One region of the Paenibacillus sp. ACRSA genome, then DNA from elsewhere that is predicted to be linked to it. Evidence: predicted binding sites of a transcription regulator. Region 1 holds the regulator's gene; each other region holds the start of a gene.

Region 1 (5,190 bases):
AAAGATTACAGTAGATATTCAAATTAGCAATCAATATTGCATCATAATGTAAGGGGAAGGAGTAATGTTATTTTTCACTCTTTTATCTGTGTACATAGTTGTGTGTTGTAGTAGCCTTATATATGTATAGTTACGCTCCTAGGTTTAAGGTATGATCTTGGATGATTAGTGATCATTAATGTAAAATAGCATAATGCTATTAATATGTTGAAAGTTCCATATGAATAAGTTATAATTCATTTATATTTTGAACAATTTAATTTTTTAAAACTAAAAAACTCATTAATTGGAGATGTTAATATGAATCAAGCGAAGCAACTTGTTTCCGAACAACGGACATTTTTCTATACAGGTCAAACTAAAAACGTAGAATATCGTATCCGTGCTCTTCAGCAACTAAGAGCAGCAATCGATAAATATCAGCAGCGCATATTAGATGCATTACGTGCTGATCTGAATAAATCAGAGGCTGAGGGATATGGCTCTGAGATTCGAATCGTACTCGGCGAATTAGATTTTGCATTGGAGCATTTAGCGGAGTGGGCTACGCCTAAATCTGTACCTACAGCTGAAGCTATAACTGATGGAGTGAGTACCATATATGCTGAACCGTACGGAGTTGCGCTAATCATTGCACCTTGGAACTATCCATTCCAACTCGCTTTTGGGCCACTTATTGGAGCAATTGCAGCGGGGAACTGTGCCGTTATTAAGCCATCTGAATTAACACCAACAGTTTCTCATCTGATCTACGATCTGATTCAGGATGTATTTCCTAGAGAGTACATTGCAGTCATGGAAGGTGAAGTTGAGACAAGCACGGAGCTATTAAACGAACATTTTGATTATATTTTCTTTACAGGTAGCACGGGTGTTGGACGCATCGTCATGAAAGCTGCTGCTGAACATCTGACTCCGGTTACGTTGGAACTGGGAGGCAAAAGCCCGGTCATTGTTCACAAGGATGCGGATCTGAAGCTTACGGCTCAGCGTATTGTACGTGGTAAATACCTCAATGCTGGACAAACCTGCGTAGCACCAGATTATTTGTTTGTACATGAACAGGTGCATGATGCATTGATTGCGTTAATTCAAGAAGAGATTCAGGACAAATTCGGAAATGACGTAATGAAGAACTCTGATTTCCCACACATTGTTAATGCCCGTAACTTTGATCGAGTGTCGAGATTCCTGGAAGATGGTAAAGCGCTGATTGGTGGTCGTTCTGAACGTGATCAACTGCTTATTGAACCGACAGTATTAGGGGATGTTGACTGGAGTTCAGCAATAATGCAAGAAGAGATTTTTGGCCCGATTCTTCCGGTCATGACCTATCAAGATCTTAAACCCGTGTTAGATGAGATTGTTCGTCGTCCAAAACCATTGGCGTTATATCTATTCACACAAGATGAGCAATTACAGGAGCAAGTTCTGAATCAAGTGTCCTTTGGTGGAGGATGTATTAATGATACGCTATCTCATATGACTTCGCATTACCTGCCGTTCGGGGGCGTGGGGGAAAGTGGTATGGGTTCGTACCATGGACAGCAAAGCTTTGATGTGTTCTCCCATCACAAAAGTATTATGAAACGTAGCAAATAATCGTCAACTATTTAATTAGTTAAAAGTAACGAATAAAAAGAGGTTGTCCTAAACAATAGGACAGCCTCTTTTGTGTATTACACTTCATGTGTAGAAATTGAAGACTGAAAATCAAACCTTATTAATGAATATCGCGGAAAAGACCAATAACTTTACCTAAGATGCTAACATGCTTCAAGCGTAGCGGTTCAAATGTGGCATTTTCCGGCTGAAGACGAATATGATCCTTTTCTTTATAGAAGGTTTTCACTGTAGCTTCGTCATCCTCAGTCATGGCAACAACGATATCACCGTTATCAGCAGTTTGTTGTTGACGTACAATCACATAGTCTCCATTTACAATACCTGCTTCAATCATACTATCTCCTACGACAGAAAGCATAAATACCTTTTGTTCGCCTACATAATGAGTAGGAAGAGGGAAGTAGTCCTCAATGTTCTCTGTTGCTGTGATAGGAACACCGGCAGTTACTTTACCCACAACAGGAATGCGAGCAACGCTGTGAGCGAACTGGTGGGAGTGCTCTGATTCTTCTTGGCTTAACAATTCGATAGCTCTTGGTTTCGTTGGGTCTCTTCTAATAAGACCTTTCTTCTCCAAACGATCCAAATGTCCGTGAACCGTAGAGCTGGAAGCTAGTCCAACAGCTTCTCCAATTTCCCGTACGGAAGGAGGATACCCCTTCAACCGGACTTCATTGCGTATAAACTCCAGAATAGCCTGTTGCCTGCTGGATATCTTCGACATACCGTATCAACCCCATTTAGTAACGTTTGGGAAAATTATAACATAGAACCTCCGTTCGTACAAACATAAGTTCTAAATGAAATGGGATAAAATCAAGAAAATTGCTACAAAAAGATGGGATTTTAAGCATTGAAAATACATCTTGCGACTAAAGGAACAACTTGAGGAAGAATTAAGTCGGAAATGAAGCGGAAAATAAGCGAACAATTGTTCTAAAAAAGTTGTTGAACAAAACAAATGTTCGTGTTATATTGATTCCAACAGATAGGAACAAATGTTTGGAGGTCGATTTTTAATGAGATATTCAACTTATCAAAGTATTTATGAACCAGTAAATTCCGAAGCGGTTAAGACTAACATAGGTAATTTCCAAAAATCATTCGCACAGCTGAAGATGCCAACCTGGATTTTGAAACTCTCTTTGGCGGCTTTCATTATAATCGTTGGATGCAGTACAGTGCTCACTGTATTTGCCGGGAATGAGAACGATTTGTTGCCCGGAGGAAAAATTGCAGTTTCTGAAGGTGATACGTTATGGAGTATTTCTGTAGATTACAAACCGGAAAGCATGGACACGCGTGTATATATAGAAGCAATTAAGCAAGTGAACCAACTTCAGTCGACTACAATTCGAGCTGGACAAGTACTGGTTTTGCCCCAGATTTCCCAATAAAGAGTAGATTCTAACCAGCCAGCCACCACCGACCTTGACAACCCGTCCTGATCATGTCAAAGTTAATATGACTTTGTAATTTTGGAGGGGACAAGATTGGATATAGATAGCCTAGTAGCACGTATTAACGAGTTGGCTCGCAAACAAAAATCTACTGGTTTATCAGAGGAAGAGCTTGCTGAGCGTGCTAAACTTAGAGAAATTTATTTGAACAACATCCGTAGCAATTTCAGACAACAGTTGGATTCCATTGAAATTGTGGATGATGAGAAGGATCAAGGCCGCCAAGGCAAACTCAAACACTAGAGAAACCTAATGATGTCATTATGATATTTAGGTTTCTTACTGTTATTTTGAGAATGCTGTTTTTTTTAGATAATTGAATTTATAAGTTTTCAGTGAAGCTGAACAATTCGATTATCGCAAGAAAAACTTCAGCTGAGCGCGGTCTGTCTTCTTTGAAAGTACGTCGATAGACGTTTTTCTTATAAGAGGGAACTTTTGGTTTACAGTCATGTAAGCCGATACAAAGACAATAAGGGGGATTCTCATGGCTCGTTCGTTCGAGAGAACGGTTCGGAAAAATTCTAAGCAGTTGAATCAACAACGCAAAAAGAGTGGTCAGCAAGTTTCAGGTACACCAGGAGTCGATATTTTTAAAGGTCGTAGCCTGTTGTTCCCTATATTCTTGATAGGACTTGCGTTTCTGTATCTGTTTATGAGTACATTTCTTGTGAAAGCTCCAATGACAACCTGGGATTGGGTTACTATGCTGCTGTACGTATTTTTGGCAGTGATCTTTCTCCTTCGTCGTCCTTACCTTAAGATTGGAAACAGTACGATTGCGACAATCAAAGGTAACCGTGAACGGTCGATCGGCGTTGACGATATCGTGAAGTTCCGAATTGAGCCTGGCTCAGTTGTCATTGAACACAACGGTCGTGGTAAGAGATGGGTATTCACTAAATTGTTGAATCGTTACGATACAGATGCGATTACTGAGCGTCTTTTGAGATTTGCTAAGTCGCATCAGATTACTGTGGAAACTTACGAGCAAAAGTAATTACTGCATAAAGGGGAAGATGACCGTAATGACGTTAAAAGCGATTTTGTTCGATCTAGATGATACATTGTTATGGGATGAGCGCAGTGTTAGAGAAGCTTTCCATGAAACTTGTCTTGTAGCTGCGCAAGAGACAGGCGTTGATCCGGCTGAACTTGAAGAAGCTGTTCGTAATGAAGCACGGAATCTGTATGAATCCTACGAGACATTTGCGTTCACCAAGATGATTGGAATTAACCCATTTGAAGGTCTGTGGGCTAACTTCACAGGTGGTGATCAACCGGAGTTTCGCCAGTTAGAGCAGCTTGCTCCAGTGTATCGTAGGGATTCATGGTATCGTGGTCTCTTGAAATTGGGTGTGGATCGTAAAGATCTTGCGGACAGATTGGCATCCCAGTTTGGGGCAGAGCGTAGATCTAGACCTCATATCTATGAGGAAACGATGGATACGTTACGTCATCTTCAAGGAAAGTTCAAACTTTTGCTTTTAACGAATGGTTGTCCAGCTCTTCAACAAGAGAAGTTAGATGGTGTTCCTGAGATCGTACCTTTCTTTGATGAAATCATTATCTCTGGTTCTTTTGGTAAAGGTAAACCTGATCCATCTATCTTTCAGTATGCTTTAGATCAATTAGGTGTTCAACCTGAAGAGAGTATGATGGTTGGAGACAAGCTCACGACGGATATTCGCGGTGCTTTATCAACTGGGATTAAGTCAGTATGGATTAATCGTGAGAACAAAGAGAACGCCGAAACGTATACACCTGATCATGAGATTAAGCATCTTTCGGAATTGGAACGTATTATTGCTACATTCTAAAGAGATTTACGATGTCGTTTAATTACCAAACATCAATGACTTGTGTTGAGATGGAAGTTCATCCAGCACGGTCATTGATGTTTTTTTGTTTTAAAAGAAATCAGCAACTATTGAGAGCATAGCGAACGATTATTTTTTTTGTAAAAGTTATTGAAATAATGTATTACCTGGATTAGAATATAACTAACATACTAGTATGACTAGTATATGGAAAAGTAATGAGCGGAATTTCAAATTTTGGTTTTAATGAGAAGTTTGAGTATACCATATTTATTTTCATTTTT
Region 2 (5,190 bases), on a different contig from region 1:
AGCTAATAGGGAGCAGATGACGTTAAACAAAGTCTGTGCATGGGCGATCTGTGCTCCGTGATCCGCGGACAGCCAAGCTGAAGCTGCATGAAGCTGATCAATGAGTGGCATGAAAAGTAGTGCACCTGCCACGTTTAATATGACATGCGCGGCTGCGACGAATTTGCCTGCGGATGCTCCACCAGCGGCAGCAAGAACGGCTGTGATGCATGTGCCCACATTGGAGCCGATCACAATGGCAATGCCAATCTCTACGGGCAACACACCTGTTGCGGCAAGTGTTATAGCCATGCTGATGACAGCTGCACTGCTGTGAATTAGTGCTGTCAGACAGGCTCCTGCAAGGAATCCCCACCATAGGCTATCCGCGGAGCGATCCAAAAACCATTGGAATACACCCATGCTTCGTAGTGGAACTGCAATGGATTGCATGACCTGAATGCCTGTCATGACGAGTGCGAATCCTGCTGCTGCCAAAAAACTGCATTGTATTTGGAAAAGCGTTAGCTTGGTTTCTTCGGAAGCCGCCCGATTGCGTTCTGCAAGGACAACAAAAGTAGCCCAGCCAAGCAGGGAAAGAACGAGTAGAGGTAGTGCAGCGCGTCCAATCTGCAATCCAACAAGTTCGGTGGTTAAACAGGTCCCGATATTTGTACCTAAAATAATCCCAAGCGTGCGCCCATAGGTGATGATTCTTGCATTGGCAAGACCAATGGTGAGCACGGTAACAGCGGTACTGCTCTGAAGCAGTGCAGTTGCGCCTGCACTGAAAGCCATCCCTTTCCAGGGGGCAGAAGTGGCGCGATTAAGCCACCCGGCGAGCATAGGTCCAGCCATGCGCTGTAGCGACATTTCCATGACCTTCATGCCAGCAAAGAAGATAACAAGCCCATATAATAAAGGAAACACAACTTCTCTGAACATCCGTAACCTCATTCCTTCCTGCATTGCTCTTACCTTCATCTTATGAGGAAGGAAGGACAACCATGACAAGCATGAGAAATTACAGTGTGAAGAGATCAAAAGACCAAGTCGCTGGTAGCAATATTTTAGTGGTTTGCTACGGCACAGCTATTCCAAAGATACGGAGTCCGTACAATCGGAGCGAAACAGACGAAAAGGTACTAAAATAAGCGAAGCGAGCGCCTTTTCTTTATCAGTTCCCTTTTAAAAAAGGGGAACTGATAAAGAAAACAGCCATCAGTCAAGGGTCTACCCATACGTACCGCCATATTCAAAAGATACGGAGATATGTGCAAACGGAGCGGAGGGGACGGAATCGGATCTGAAGAAGCGAAGCGCTCGCCTAAAAGCTTTCTATAAGAAAGCTACATCGGAAGCATAAGCTTATCCCCGGATTTTCCCTTTTGAGAAAGGGAATTCAAAAAATCTGGGGATAACAGCGATCGAAAGACCGATCCGTCCCCGGAGCGTCTCCCTTTGCACTAAACCTATCTTTTCAACAACTAACTAATAAGGAAGTGGATTTACCTTGCCATCGGTTACCCTAGAACGCAGTCGCAAAAAGCGGCTGGAACATGCACATCCATGGATCTTTAACAATGAAATTGCCTCAGTTGACGGAAATCCAGAGCCTGGAGATCTAGTTAATGTATTAAATCATCAAGGTCGCTACCTGGCGACAGGGTATTACAATCCTGCATCACAAATTACCGTACGGGTTGTATCCTACCAACCATTAGATTTTGCTCAGATGGATACGGCGTTCTTTACAGCACGTTTCCAGGATTGCTTACGCCATCGTGAACGTTTCATCCAAGACGGAGAAGCGTATCGCTTGGTTTATGGTGAAGCGGACTTTTTACCTGGGTTGATCGTTGACCGCTTCGGCAGCGTACTTGTGGTACAGCTATTGACACTCGGGATGGATCGTTGTCGTGAGGCGATTGTCCAAGCTCTGATTGAAGTGATGCAGCCTGAAGGCATTTACGAGCGGAGCGATGTGTCTATTCGTGAGCTAGAAGGCTTGGAGCAGACCAAAGGTCATCTTTATGGAGAGTGCCCACGTCATGTGACTGTAACAGAGAACGGTTTGCTCATTAAAGTAGATATCGTGGAAGGTCAGAAAACAGGCTATTTCTTCGATCAGCGTGAGAACCGTGCAGCGATCGAACCCTTAATGAAGGGCTGGGGCTACAAAAGCGGTATCCGTCTTGAACAAGTGGAGCAGGATGGAAGTGAACAATGGTTGCCTGTTAACAAAAGTGGTAAAGTTGTAACATTCCCTTACTGGGATGGTGCGACGGTACTGGAGTGTTTCTCTCATACAGGCAGCTTCACGTTGAATGCTTGTAAGTATGGAGCGAAGAAAGTAACTTGTCTGGACATTTCAGAGCATGCGATCGAAAGTGCTAGAACGAATGTGGAGTTGAACGGATTCACTGATCGAGTTGAATTTGTCGTAGCGGATGCTTTCCAATACCTGCGTGAACAGGTTAAAGGACTTGAAGATCGGAATGTCCGTGCACGTGCAGGCGAGCAAAAAGTAGACACTTCCAAAGCAATCGCTGCTGGCGGAGGTAAATCGTTTGACGTGGTTATCCTTGACCCACCGGCGTTTGCCAAAACGAAATCAGCAGTCAAAGGTGCATGCCGTGGATACAAGGACATCAATCTTCATGGTATGAAACTCGTCAATGAGGGTGGATATCTTGTAACGGCGAGCTGTTCATATCACATGCGTCCAGACCTTTTCCTCGAAACCATCGCAGATGCGGCTGAAGATGCTGGCAAAGTACTTCGCCTCATTGAGTGGAAGGCAGCAGGCAAGGATCATCCACAGATTTTGGGTGTAGATGAAGGACACTATCTAAAATTTGCGATCTTCGAGGTTCGCAGTAAAACAAAGTAATGTAGTCAGTCACATGAGCATTTAAACGACCAATTATTTTGTATCAACAATCATATCAACATCAAGTTGGAGGTCTGCAGTTATATAGCTGTAGGCCTTTTTGTTATGCTTATGGAGATGTTTCCGATGCTGCCGAATAGTGGCAAACGTATGTTCCGAACCGAGTCAGGTATGGTATACTGAGAATTAAAATCTTGTTCGTGATGATTTGGAGGATTAGACATGTCCGTACGCTTCGTTATTGGCCGGGCAGGCAGTGGCAAGAGTGCCCTGGTTACCCGGGAAATTACTACCCTGCTTCAACAGGAGCCACAGGGGAATCCCCTTATTTTACTAGTACCTGAACAGAGTTCATTCCGTACAGAGCAAGCACTCGTCTCTTCTGGCATGATCAAAGGATCTATGCGCGCTGAAGTGCTTGGTTTCCGAAGACTAGCTTACCGTGTCATGCAGGAGGCTGGTGGTTCGGCGCGTATTCCAATCGGTGCTGAAGGTAAGAAGATGCTGCTCTATAAAGTACTGCAACGGCGTAAGGAAGAGTTGAAATTATTTGGTGCTTCAAGCAGCCAATTAGGCTTTATTAGTCATCTGAACAACCTATATGGTGAATTTAAACGTTATGAGCTTGATCCTGCATCGCTGGGAGACGGAGTTTCCATGTGGAATGCCTCTTCGTCAGCACCGATATTGGGAGATAAGCTTCATGATCTGCTTTTAATATATCGTGATTATGAACAGGAATTAACGGATCTCTACATTGATGATGAAGATACGCTTAGCGAATTGACTGAACGGTTATCTGAAGGCACGATGCTGCAAGATTCTCAGATTTGGATTGATGGATTTCAGGGATTCACTCCACAGGAACTGAGTGTGATTGGAAGACTGATGTTGCAGTCTTCTAATGTTACGATTGCATTGACGTTAGATCGCCCATACGAGCATGGTGCACTTCCTAACGATTTGGATCTGTTCTATCCCACAGCGAGTGCTTATGCACGTCTCAAAGGTATGGCTGATGATTTAGATGTGCCAAGCGAAACGTTGATTCTTCAGCCAGAGGTTGCTCCAAGATATGAAGGAAGCCCGGGATTAGCGCATTTGGAAGCGGGGTTCGATCGTAGAGTTCGCTGGAGAAGTGACGGGCGCGATTCTGGTATTAAGTTGTACGCAGCCGAGAACCGTCGTGCAGAACTGGAAGGTGCGCTACGGGAAATGAGACGTTTGGCTCAAGATGAGGGTGCTCGTTACCGTGAGATGGCTGTGTTGGTTCGTCAGTTAGATGCTTATGCAGATATTGCCGAGCCGTTGTTCCGAGATTATAACATCCCTGTCTTCTTGGATCGCAGACGAAGTGAGCTGCATCATCCGCTCGCAGAGTTTATTCGTTCAGCACTGGATGTTGTTCGTCGTCGCTGGCGATACGAAGATGTGTTTCGTTGTGTCAAAACAGATCTCCTCCTGCCTCGTGATGGTTCAGTGAGCCGTGAGGACATGGATCAACTCGAGAATTACATCCTAGCTTGTGGTATTCACGGATACCGCTGGACAGACGGCAAACCTTGGAAGTATGTGCCTAGCTTGTCGCTGGAGGACAACGGTCAGGATAATCGGAGCCGCGGACGTGAACAAATGTTATCGTTGATGGAAAAGTGCCGCACGGTTATTACAGATCCAATGGGTGCTTTTGAGAAGCGAATGAGCAAGGCAAAGACAGCCAAGGAACAGTGTGCTGCATTATACCATTTACTTGAAGATGCGGAGATTCCATGGAAGCTGGAGTCGATGTCCACCGAGGCCACCGCTCAAGGTGATCCGGAACGTTCACGCGAGCATCGACAAATGTGGGGAGCCGTTCTAGATCTGCTTGATCAGATGGTCGATATGATGGGAGCCGAGCGACTGGACTTGGATTTGTTTGCTGGATTAATTGAGACAGGACTAACGGAGCTTAAATTGGGTCTGGTTCCACCTGCATTGGATCAGGTGTTGGTTGGTTCGATGGATCGGACGCGTCTGCAGGATATCAAGTATGTATTTATTCTTGGGGCAGTGGATGGAGAACTACCGGCTGTACCTCAAGAGGATGGTGTATTGACTGAGCAGGAGCGACTTTTGTTAACAGAAAGAGGTCTGCCTCTGGGACCTGGAGCAACCAGACAAATGCTGGACGAGCGTTTTCTGATCTATACAGCCTTAACATCAGCTAGTGACCAACTGTGGCTAAGTTACCCTGTCGCGGATGATGAAGGGAAGTCGCTGCTTCCTTCGGAGATTGTAAGACATGTGCGGAACATGTTTGGCAAACAGGAGCAGCC
Region 3 (5,190 bases), on a different contig from region 1:
GACTCATGTCCATTTTAGTATTTGACGAAAGAAATTGTCAAGAGAATGCGACATAGAGTGTCCTGTCTCCTAATCCCACAGTAAAGCGTCGTCATCATCAGGGTCTTTAGCCTCAGTTTCTTCAATTAAACAATTAACGACACGGCGCACCATATCCATCGGAAAACCACGCCGCATCAGAAAAGGAAGCGTTTTGCGTTTCTTCTCAGAAATGTCGCCTTTGACTTGATTCCACTTTTTGCGTCCTGCCGTCAAAGCAGTCTCAAATTCTGTATCCCCGCTCACGGTTTCCAAAGCTTCGGCAATTAGATCATTGGCAATGCCCTTCTGACGAAGTTCTTGCCTTATCCACAGTTTTCCCTTACGCTGACCCTCCATACGCTGACGTGTCCATTCCTTCGCAAATGCTTCATCATCAATCAATCTCTCCTGCTCCAGCCGATCCAACACCTCTTCAATCAACGGAGGCGCAAACTGCTTCTGCCGCAAACGCTGGCTTAATTCATGCCGTGTACGCGGCTTAAATTCGAGATAACGCAAAGACTGAACATATGTCTGTTGGCGCTCATCAGCCACAATGATTTCCTCAAGATCCTTTTTTATAAATGTGTTGCCCCGCATCAACCGATATTTAATCATTACATCTTCCAGAACAGTAATTGAGTGCATACCGAACTCGATACGATATCTCGCCACTCGTCCCTTCAGTAACCGCTCAACCCGTGTAATGGTCAACTCCTCATGATCGGGAAATTGGGAGATTCCCGTTAACTCTGCTTCTTCGAATAAATCCTCATCGTATTTGTCCATGCCTTAATCTCCTTTCATCGTTGCTATATAGGTTCAACTAAAGAAGTTTACACTTGTCACTTCGATGACAGAATAACCTTCCGATCACTGTTATCCCCAGATTTTTTGAATTCCCTTCTTCAAAGGGAAAATCCGGGGATAGATTATGCTTCCGATGTAGCTTTCTGTAAGAAAGCTTTCAGCCGAACGCTTCGCTTCTTCACGTTATTTCTGTCCTCTCCGTTCTCGTGTAAAAAGTTTAGTTGAACTTATATAGCTCTGCTCTCTACAGGAGATCAGATATTATTATAAAAGGCCGGGAGTTTAGCCCGGCCATATCTTATACAGTTAGCGTGCCAACAGCCCCTGTCCTATGGGACAGAGGCTGTTGGACAATGCGAGCCACAAACCTTATTTCCTGTGTATAGTCAAGTCACAATCAGACAAGCCTCAGGAGTTCAGTACATTACTCGTTAATTTCAAACAATTCTTGTTCTTCTGCTTCTTCTTTTTTCTGATCATCAGTCGTTGGAGCAGGGACTAGCGTCGTTAAATTGCTTGCTTCACGAATTTTTTGCTCAATTACTTGGGCAATTTCTTTGTGCTCTTTCATGAATTGCTTCGCATTTTCGCGACCTTGTCCTAGACGCTCGCCCTCATAGGAATACCATGCACCACTTTTGTTAACGATATCCAGTTCTGTACCAATGTCAATGATACTACCTTCTCTAGAGATACCCTCACCGTACATGATATCAACTTCAGCTTGTTTAAACGGTGGTGCTACTTTATTCTTAACCACTTTTATACGTGTACGGTTCCCGATGATGTCATTGCCTGACTTGATACTTTCAATCCGACGAACATCCAAGCGAACTGTGGAGTAGAATTTCAAGGCACGACCACCAGGTGTTGTTTCAGGGTTACCAAACATAACCCCAACTTTTTCACGAAGCTGGTTAATGAAGATTGCGATTGTTTTGGATTTGCTGATTGCACCCGACAATTTACGCAACGCCTGTGACATCAGACGTGCCTGCAAACCAACATGGGAATCCCCCATTTCGCCTTCAATTTCAGCTTTTGGTACCAATGCAGCAACGGAGTCAATAACGACAATATCCACAGCACCACTGCGAACGAGTGCTTCTGCAATTTCAAGCCCTTGCTCACCCGTATCTGGCTGAGACAGAAGCAATTCATCAATGTTAACACCAAGCTTACTTGCATATTGGGGGTCAAGAGCATGCTCGGCATCGATAAATGCAGCTTGTCCTCCTACTTTTTGCACTTCAGCAATCGCATGTAGTGCTACAGTTGTTTTACCAGAAGATTCAGGTCCATATATTTCAACAATCCGGCCTTTAGGCAAGCCGCCTGTTCCTAATGCAATATCCAGAGCCAAGGAACCACTGGGAATTATTTCCACTTGCATGTGGGTCGACTCACCCAGTTTCATGATGGATCCTTTACCAAATTGCTTCTCTATTTGACGGAGCGCCATATCAAGCGCGGCACGACGGTCTGACAATATGCTCACACCCTTTACTGTTTATAAGATAATGATACCTTGTTTTAACACGTTTGCCAAGCTTTTTTTCGAACATACATTCGTTTTTTTTTGTAAAGGCCGAGGCGCCTCTTCCTCAAGAAAACCTGGAATTAAACAGAAAAAAGAACCGTAAACAAGGCTACAGTGCCTGATTCTACGGTTCTTCCGTCTGTTAAAATTATACCTGTTTTGCACTGCAAAAGCAAACCAAGCGGAAGAACTAATCTAGTTCAACAAGCTTGCGCCACAATCGGTACAAGATAGATTTGGTCGAACGGATGCGAACCGTTTCCCGATTACCGTTAATACGTAATTCATGGATTTCCGTCTCTTTGCCGCGCTCAGCTAGAGCAATGAAGACAAGACCAGGTGGCTTACGCTCAGAATAACCCGGCCCTGCGACACCTGTAACAGCTAATCCAAAGTTAGCATCACCAATCATGCGCACCTGCTCTGCCAATACTTTAGCAACCTCAGGACTTACCGCTCCGGGCGCATCTTCACCCTCAAGATAATCATGAGGAACGTTCAGCAATTTTTCTTTCATCTCATTGGAATAACATACAATTCCACCTTTAAGAATAGCCGCACTGCCTGGAATGGATGTCAGGCTCTGCATGACAAGCCCGCCTGTGCAGCTCTCAGCAGCACTAAGAGTCAGACCCATATCAGCCATCATCGTAACGATCGTATACTCAATAGGCACATCCTCATTGGCGTACAGATGCTCTGGCAAACGCTCACGAATCTGAACTTCCATCGCATCCAGCTTAACCTGCGCCTCTCCCTCATTCGGTGCTTTGGTAGAGACACGCACAGTAACCTCCCCTTCGCTTGCATATGGTGCAATCGTAGGGTCTGTCTGTCCGTCGATCAGGTCAAGCAGACGATCCTCCAAAGCCGACTCCCCTATACCTGCAAACTTCAGCATTCTGGAATAGATCGGCATCTCTTCTGTCAGAACATGTTGGAAGAGCCATGGCTTAACCTCCTGCTCAAACATAGGAATCAGCTCTTTAGGCGGCCCAGGCATAACTACATAGTGTTTTCCATTGTCCGAGATGGCATTTCCCGCTGCAAGCCCCGTCTCGTTAGCTAGAGGTGTTCCCCCTTCAATAACAATAGCCTGACGGCGATTATTCTCGGTCATCGTAACATTTCGGTCCCTGAAAAATCCTTCTATTTTGTCCATCGCTAGTCGATCTATATGCAGCTTACGACCTAACACTTCAGCCAATGCATCCTTAGTTAGATCATCCTGTGTTGGCCCTATGCCACCGGAAAATAAAATGACATCTGCACGACTCTGAGCAATGCGGATTGCTTCACTAAGGCGACTTAGATTGTCCCCAACAACTGTTTGGAAATACACATCAATTCCGATCGCGGCTAATTCGCGAGACAAATATCTCGCATTGGTATTCACAATCTGTCCAAGCAATAGCTCTGTGCCAACCGCAATGATTTCTGCCTTCATTCTGTATCCTCCTGTGCACGCTGTGAGTATTCAAAGGGCAATAGGATGTTTTCCTATTGCCCTTAGTACAAATTGTTCCTTCTAAATTACCCGTTTTCCGGAACGATTACGCTTTTGATAAATTAAGCAAGTTTTTGTTTTTAATAAAATAATCAATTCCTGACCAGATTGTTATAATCGCTGCAGCCCACACTGCGATAACATCCACATGAACCCCTGTGTAAGAGAACGGGAAATTATTCAGCAGAAGCAGTACAATAGCTACAATTTGCACAACGGTTTTTAGTTTGCCCCAATTGCTTGCCGCTACAACAGATCCATCCAGCAATGCAATCTGGCGGAGACCTGTGACTGCAAATTCGCGGCTGATAATCACGACAGCGATCCAGGAATCTAACTTGCCCATTTCTACGAGCGAAATGAGTACAGCAGTCACCAACAGCTTGTCTGCCAAAGGATCAAGCAGCTTGCCAAGATTAGTAACCATATTGTTCTTACGTGCCAAGTAACCATCGATTCCATCTGTACTTGCTGCAATGAGAAAAATTACAGCCGCAATCAATTGATTATAAGGAAGCGAAAAGCTTCCAAGCTGCAACGGCTCTGGATAAAATGGAAAATCCACAAGCAGAAACACCATCAAAAAAGGGATTAAGCAAATTCGTGCAAGCGTAATCCGGTTGGGTAAATTCACAAGACGCCCTCCCTCTTATCCTCCAATAACTCCAAACACTCATCTTTATCCCAGACGCATCATCAGAAACTTGTAATTTGTACAGGCCACTTCAGCAACATACCTCACTATGTAAAAAACGCAAAAAATAAAGTCCACCGTTCAAACGTAAAAGCGTTTAAAACGTTCCGGTGACTTCCAGAAAATGTACTGCATATCACAAAGTCAGCAAACGATGATGACTGGGCTAATATGATGGATTGCCAGCAATGCACACTTAGTATAATATACGCCCATTGCAGTGTCAAAAAACGCTTGTAAATTTCAAGCGCCCTGAACGTATGGCTTATTTAAAGTTGGTATACTGCAGATCTAGTGGCAGATTTGCACCATTCAACAATTGCATTACCGCTTGCAAATCATTCTTACTTTTTCCAGTTACCCGTAGTTGATCACCCTGAATCTGGCTCTTCACCTTCATCTTGGAATCACGGATCAAAATATTGATTTTTTTAGCAATATCCTGGTCAATTCCTTGTTTGAAGCTCAGACGTTGACGAACGGTTCCCGAAGAAGCTGGTTCAACCTTGCCATAATCAATGTTCTTCAGCGGCAGCCCTCGTTTAGCCATCTTCGATTGTAACACATCAATGACAGACTTGAGCTTGGTCTCGTCATCAGACACAATTGTTAGAGCAT
Region 4 (5,190 bases), on a different contig from region 1:
ATGTATGAGGGAGACCGGGAGATTAGCGATTTAATCGCAGCATTCCAGCAAGATGAGGAAAGTGTACTTTGTTCGGTTAACCTCTGGGAAGGCTTGGATGTGCCTGGGCCGTCGTTGTCCAACGTGATGATCTGGTCGCTTCCATATCCACCGCAGGATCCTGTGTTCAATGCCAAGCGGAATGCATCCTCTTCCCCTTATGAAGAGATCGATCTTCCGTATATGTTGCTTCGTGTGAAGCAAGGTCTCGGACGTTTGATTCGGACGAGCAGTGACTCTGGTTCGGCGGCGATCCTTGATGAATCACTGTATACCAAAAAGGAAGCCAAAGACCGCATTGCAGCTCTGCTTCCTGAAGGTGTGGAATGGACAACTCTGACCCATTAAATAACGGCTGTTAAATGTGATTAAATGAAGCGTAATTGAGATTAGGTTGTTACACTTACAGATAGGTTTCTTAGCAGTTTCAGTTCTTGTTCTCTGCGGGTTTACAATCCGTGTGAGAGCAAGGACTTTTTTTATTTGTTTCTGGAAGCTTCAATGTTTCTTCTAATCTTTCAGGAAAAGCCAAAGAAGTACCTTGCTTAGCGTCCTCGTTCCTTCAGCTCTGGCTACAAGTCTAACGAATCCACCGCACCTTATTGAGATCATATTGAAGAGATGTGAAATTTAACGAATCTCATTCACGCTATCTTGCTCCCAAATAGCTTTAGAACCTGTAAATCGACTGCATTTCATAAAATAACGACACTGTGATTCGTTAAAAATCAAACCTCCACCAATTGTAGCCAATAACGTGTATCAGGTTCGTTAGACCAGTGAACATAACCAAGGTTACTAGGGGATCAGCTTTAGAGTGGGGAGCGAAAGTACCAACAACATAGGGCTTCTCGGTCACACATATTATGCTCTTTGCCATGACATGACGTAACTAGCCTTTTTGAAGAAAATAGAATTGGTAATCTTTCAGAATTATATGTCATTCTACGTCTTCCACCAATCTGCGTCCACTCTGAAAATTCAGTTATCACCATAAAAAATGCACCCTCTAGACGTTCATTGATTAAACCCTGCTAAAATCAGAGGTTTTCTCAATAACCATTCTTAGGGGTGCATTCCAACACAGTCTGTCTCCTTTCTGTGAAAGTACGTCAATTCGCGTTTTTTTGCTATGTGTACAGATTGTTGATGTGTTAAAAAATACCCATGCTCAAATACCGTTCCCCGGTATCCGGCGCAATGCAGAGCACCCGGTGTCCTTGCCCCAATTCCTTCGCGATGCGAAGGGCAGCCCACACCGAAGCCCCAGATGAAGGGCCAAGCAGTAGCCCTTCACGGGCAGCAAGCTGCCGCATCGTATCCAGTGCGTCCTCATCGGACACTTGGATGATGGCATCCCATATGTCGGTATTGAGAATATCCGGAATGAACCCCGGACTTGTACCGACAAGCTTGTGCGGTCCAGGCTCGCCGCCGGACAGCACGGGTGAACCTTTGGGCTCCACTGCATAGATGCGGATGCCAGGCAATTGTTTACGTAATTCTTCTCCAGTGCCTGTAATTGTACCACCTGTTCCAGCCGTCGCGATGAATGCATCCAACTGCCCGTCCATTTGCTCTATAATCTCAGGAGCGGTGGTGATGCGATGAATATCAGGGTTTGCCTGATTCTCGAATTGTTGTGGAATGAAGCTTCCGGGCAAGCTGGCATGGATCTCTTTCGCTTTGCGAATAGCACCAGGCATCCGCTCGGCAGCTGGAGTAAGCACGACTTCTGCGCCATATGCCTTAAGGATGTTAATACGTTCCTTCGACATATTATCAGGCATGATCAGAATGGCTTTGTAGCCTTTGGCTGCCGCATTCATTGCAAGGCCAATCCCCGTATTGCCGCTGGTTGGTTCAATGATGGTTGCTCCAGGAAGCAACAGCCCGGCTTGTTCAGCCTGGTAAATCAGGTTGTAGGCCGCACGATCTTTAACACTTCCACTTGGATTAAAATACTCCAGTTTAACGTACACCTCGGCAGAATCGCTGCCCGTGAGCCGGCTCAGCTTGACAGCAGGGGTGTTACCGATGAGCTCGGTGACATCGGCGGCAATTCCTGTATATTGTTTTGATGGTTGTATAGAGTTTGAATCCATAAGTACAACTCCTTGATTGATAACGTTAGGATATGTCGAGAAATAAATGTCATTCCACTAGTTAAGTCTGTCCGCCAATAAGCTGCTGGGTTTGTTGTTTTGTACACAAACGATTTGAATTCATGTCTTATTGGAATGGTTGGATATGTTCTATTTCCATCTTAATGAAAGCAACCTTGAGAGGTCAACCTATTTGGTTAAACTAGTTAAGTCGAGCTGAAGCCTCAGGAGGGGGAGAAGCGTATAAGCGGTACGTGTAAAGGGAAAAGAAGAACAGGTGGGCAGATCCCCTGTTATTAAAATGTCCAGAGAATCTACCCTCTGTATGTATTCATCAAGATTGCGTTAGATCCGTTTGTAGATGGCGACTAAGCTCTTTTTTCACTTCATTGCGTGCAAATGTCCATAACATATAGAACCGTTGCCAGTATCCTCTACATAGGTACACAGTTTCGATCCCCTCAGCTTGCCTTTTTTCCTCCAGCACTTTCACTCCGCGTGTTCTCATCTGTTGACGAAGGTGCAGCATTTCTTGAAGTACATTATTCTGAATGTTCGTTAACGAGAGGATGTATACCTCGGGCATCTTCAGCAGTAACGTATCTAGTGTGTGAATATCCCGTTCAAGTACATCAAGAAGCAATGTGCGAACAACGAGACCTTTAATTAGGCGGTGGTCCTCATCCGCAGGGGATGGGGCGGAAGGAGAGGATGACATAAGTTCACTTCCTTATCCTATAATTGGAATTTTTTTATTTACAGAACGTATGTTCTTATATTATAATCAATATATGCAATATAGATACGTATTACAACAGAGAATTATTGGAAGCAGGCAGACACGATGGATAGCTGTTGAGATCTGACTAAATGTGCAAGAGTCCATTAGAAGGTGATTCGGAGATGAGAGAAGGGACAGGCTCACTCCAAAATAAGGTATAATTTTGGCGTGCAGAAGGAAACATAAGGGCATGAGTAACTGAGCCTGATGATGTTTAACGAAGTAAGTTTTTTTAAATTGATGGAGTAGATTATAAAGTGAAATCAGTAATATATGAAATGATATTGCGATATAGAAATGACAATAGGAACATTAGAAACAAATCAATACTTCGAAATAAACAAGGATGATGCGGAGGAATCCCAGATAAGGTGAGATTTTGTTAAGCTTCTGAAGTCGTAGGTAGTAAGCAATAAAAAAGCTCTGCCTTGGGCGGCAGAGCCTGTGAAATACTGCCGATTCAGCGGCAGTCAAATGATATGTTCGGACTTGAATACAATGCTACAAGCGAGAGTTTAAGCAAGATATTGTGGTTTCTCGTAAAGAGCTTCTTTTTCCAAAATGACCTTATAAGGTCGTTCTTTACCCTTCAGAGAAGGACCAATTGTAATGAGTGGCACGGCCGGTTTGTGGAAACGTTCCTCTTCCTTAGGTTCCGGAACCGGTCGTGATGATTCAGGCGCAGAACTGAGGCGTACCTTTTTCTCGCTGCCCCAGCGCTTGCTTATTTTTTTCATTTCCGGTCTCATTCCGGGTCGCCTCCTAACAAATCGTTGATGGCGTTGAACAGTTGACGGTTTTGAAGGTCAATCTGCTGGAATACCGCCTCATCCGCTTCAATATGGCCAATGATATGCACCGTAATGACATACCTCTTGGCTACAGGATAGCATAGCAGATATTCTTTCTCAAGGTAATCGTCGTATAGATTGATTTTGATTTTATTTTCGCGGTAAGAATCAATGACTAGTATTCGTTTTGGATCATCAGGTTGTTTGTCATCATTAGCAGATAAGTCATATTTTCTTCCCGGTTCCCCAACATTACCACATAATTGCTCTATATAACCACGGTCATCTGTACGGTAGATGGCTGTACCTCTAACAGCGAATGGAGATTGAGATACAAAGGCAGTTCGCAATGCGTCGCTCATTCGCTCCAGCATCTTGTCATCTGCTCTGCGGGTGCGCAGCAATTCCCTAAAGAATCGCAGCAGCTTGAGCAGCTGCACCCGAGCCTCTCCTTCGGTTAGTTTGTGTTTCTCAATAATTCGCTCCATCTCAGGATCGCTCCAGCGTCCCTGTTCTTCAATGCTGTCCGCAATTTTGGAACAAGCGACCGAGACGGCGGGAGCCCATTTTCCATCTGATCGAATTTCATATACCAATGGATTTAACCCCAGTAGATCTGTAGGCATACGTAATCCTTCGACTTTTGCAGCGTCCTTGATATCTGTAATATCCTCAGGAAGAATGAAAAAAATACGTTTTCGTCCCAGACGTCCCATAAACAAACCCATTTCCAGCATTGTATTATCACGAACCGAGGCGTAGTACTTTCCGCGGATTTTGGATATATCATCTGGATGGAAGATAAAAATGGCAAAATCGGTTGTACGTACTTCTGCTTCCAAATCATCCATTGTATAACTGCTTGGATTAAAAACCCCAGAGTACCAAGGGGTAACCTCGGCCGAGAAACGCAAGTTTTCGTGTACTGCTGCTGCAATCGGCTTCGCTTCCAGCGAGCAGCCAATAAACACTCTTGGCTTTAACGTTTTCATCAATCCGCCTCGCTTAAACGGTAGTGGGATTCAATTGTTATATTATACCATAAAAAGCAGAGTAAGTCTGGAAAACGTCTGCACCTTTTGCCAAATCATTAAAAATACATTTGCTACAGTGTATGTATGACGAGTGATTGATTCCTTTACTTTTCTCGAAAAGATAAAAAAAAGCCCCAAATTGTCACAGATGGGTGACTGGATAGTTATATTTGAGGCCATCGGTCATAGAATGAAGGAGCAGGTTGCACGATTAGTAAGATAACCTAGTACTGGTGTGGCTGTTTGACGGTTAATCAAGGACAGAGCCTGCTTTATGCACGTTTTTGCTGGGTCGGTTGTTTAGACCCACTCCCGTCGGTGTTATATAATAGAAGAACGAGCAAGTTAGCTTTGGTGTTTAGACTGGAGAATGCAATACACGTTAAACGGAGAAGGCAGAAAAAATCTGGAGAAACGCAGTGCTCGCGTTTATCACCAAG

What was found. Region 1 encodes LexA, which represses DNA repair genes until DNA is damaged. Its sites were predicted from a motif close to CGAACATATGTTCG; they were not measured.
Region 2: a site for LexA is predicted at 3,016-3,029, ahead of addB (helicase-exonuclease AddAB subunit AddB). Genes of this name have one in related genera too.
Region 3: a site for LexA is predicted at 2,390-2,403, ahead of recA (recombinase RecA). Genes of this name have one in related genera too.
Region 4: a site for LexA is predicted at 2,905-2,918, ahead of MH215_RS01930 (YhjD family protein). Genes of this name have one in related genera too.

The regions. Positions count from the first base shown of each region.
Region 1 covers NZ_JAKRNP010000005.1:519-5,708, forward strand. The annotation lists gene MH215_RS15730 (aldehyde dehydrogenase) at 301-1,602, shown strand; gene lexA (transcriptional repressor LexA) at 1,724-2,350, opposite strand; gene yneA (cell division suppressor protein YneA) at 2,646-3,023, shown strand; gene MH215_RS15745 (DUF896 domain-containing protein) at 3,120-3,329, shown strand; gene MH215_RS15750 (hypothetical protein) at 3,574-4,086, shown strand; gene MH215_RS15755 (HAD family hydrolase) at 4,115-4,906, shown strand.
Region 2 covers NZ_JAKRNP010000001.1:691,337-696,526, reverse strand. The annotation lists gene MH215_RS03200 (Na/Pi cotransporter family protein) at 1-924, opposite strand, end outside; gene MH215_RS03195 (class I SAM-dependent rRNA methyltransferase) at 1,493-2,872, shown strand; gene addB (helicase-exonuclease AddAB subunit AddB) at 3,095-5,190, shown strand, end outside.
Region 3 covers NZ_JAKRNP010000002.1:586,552-591,741, forward strand. The annotation lists gene MH215_RS07600 (regulatory protein RecX) at 70-810, opposite strand; gene recA (recombinase RecA) at 1,256-2,320, opposite strand; gene MH215_RS07610 (competence/damage-inducible protein A) at 2,562-3,818, opposite strand; gene pgsA (CDP-diacylglycerol--glycerol-3-phosphate 3-phosphatidyltransferase) at 3,925-4,512, opposite strand; gene MH215_RS07620 (YajQ family cyclic di-GMP-binding protein) at 4,838-5,190, opposite strand, start outside.
Region 4 covers NZ_JAKRNP010000001.1:407,076-412,265, reverse strand. The annotation lists gene MH215_RS01940 (ATP-dependent DNA helicase) at 1-387, shown strand, start outside; gene cysK (cysteine synthase A) at 1,194-2,144, opposite strand; gene MH215_RS01930 (YhjD family protein) at 2,479-2,862, opposite strand; gene MH215_RS01925 (hypothetical protein) at 3,441-3,674, opposite strand; gene MH215_RS01920 (nucleotide-binding protein) at 3,671-4,708, opposite strand.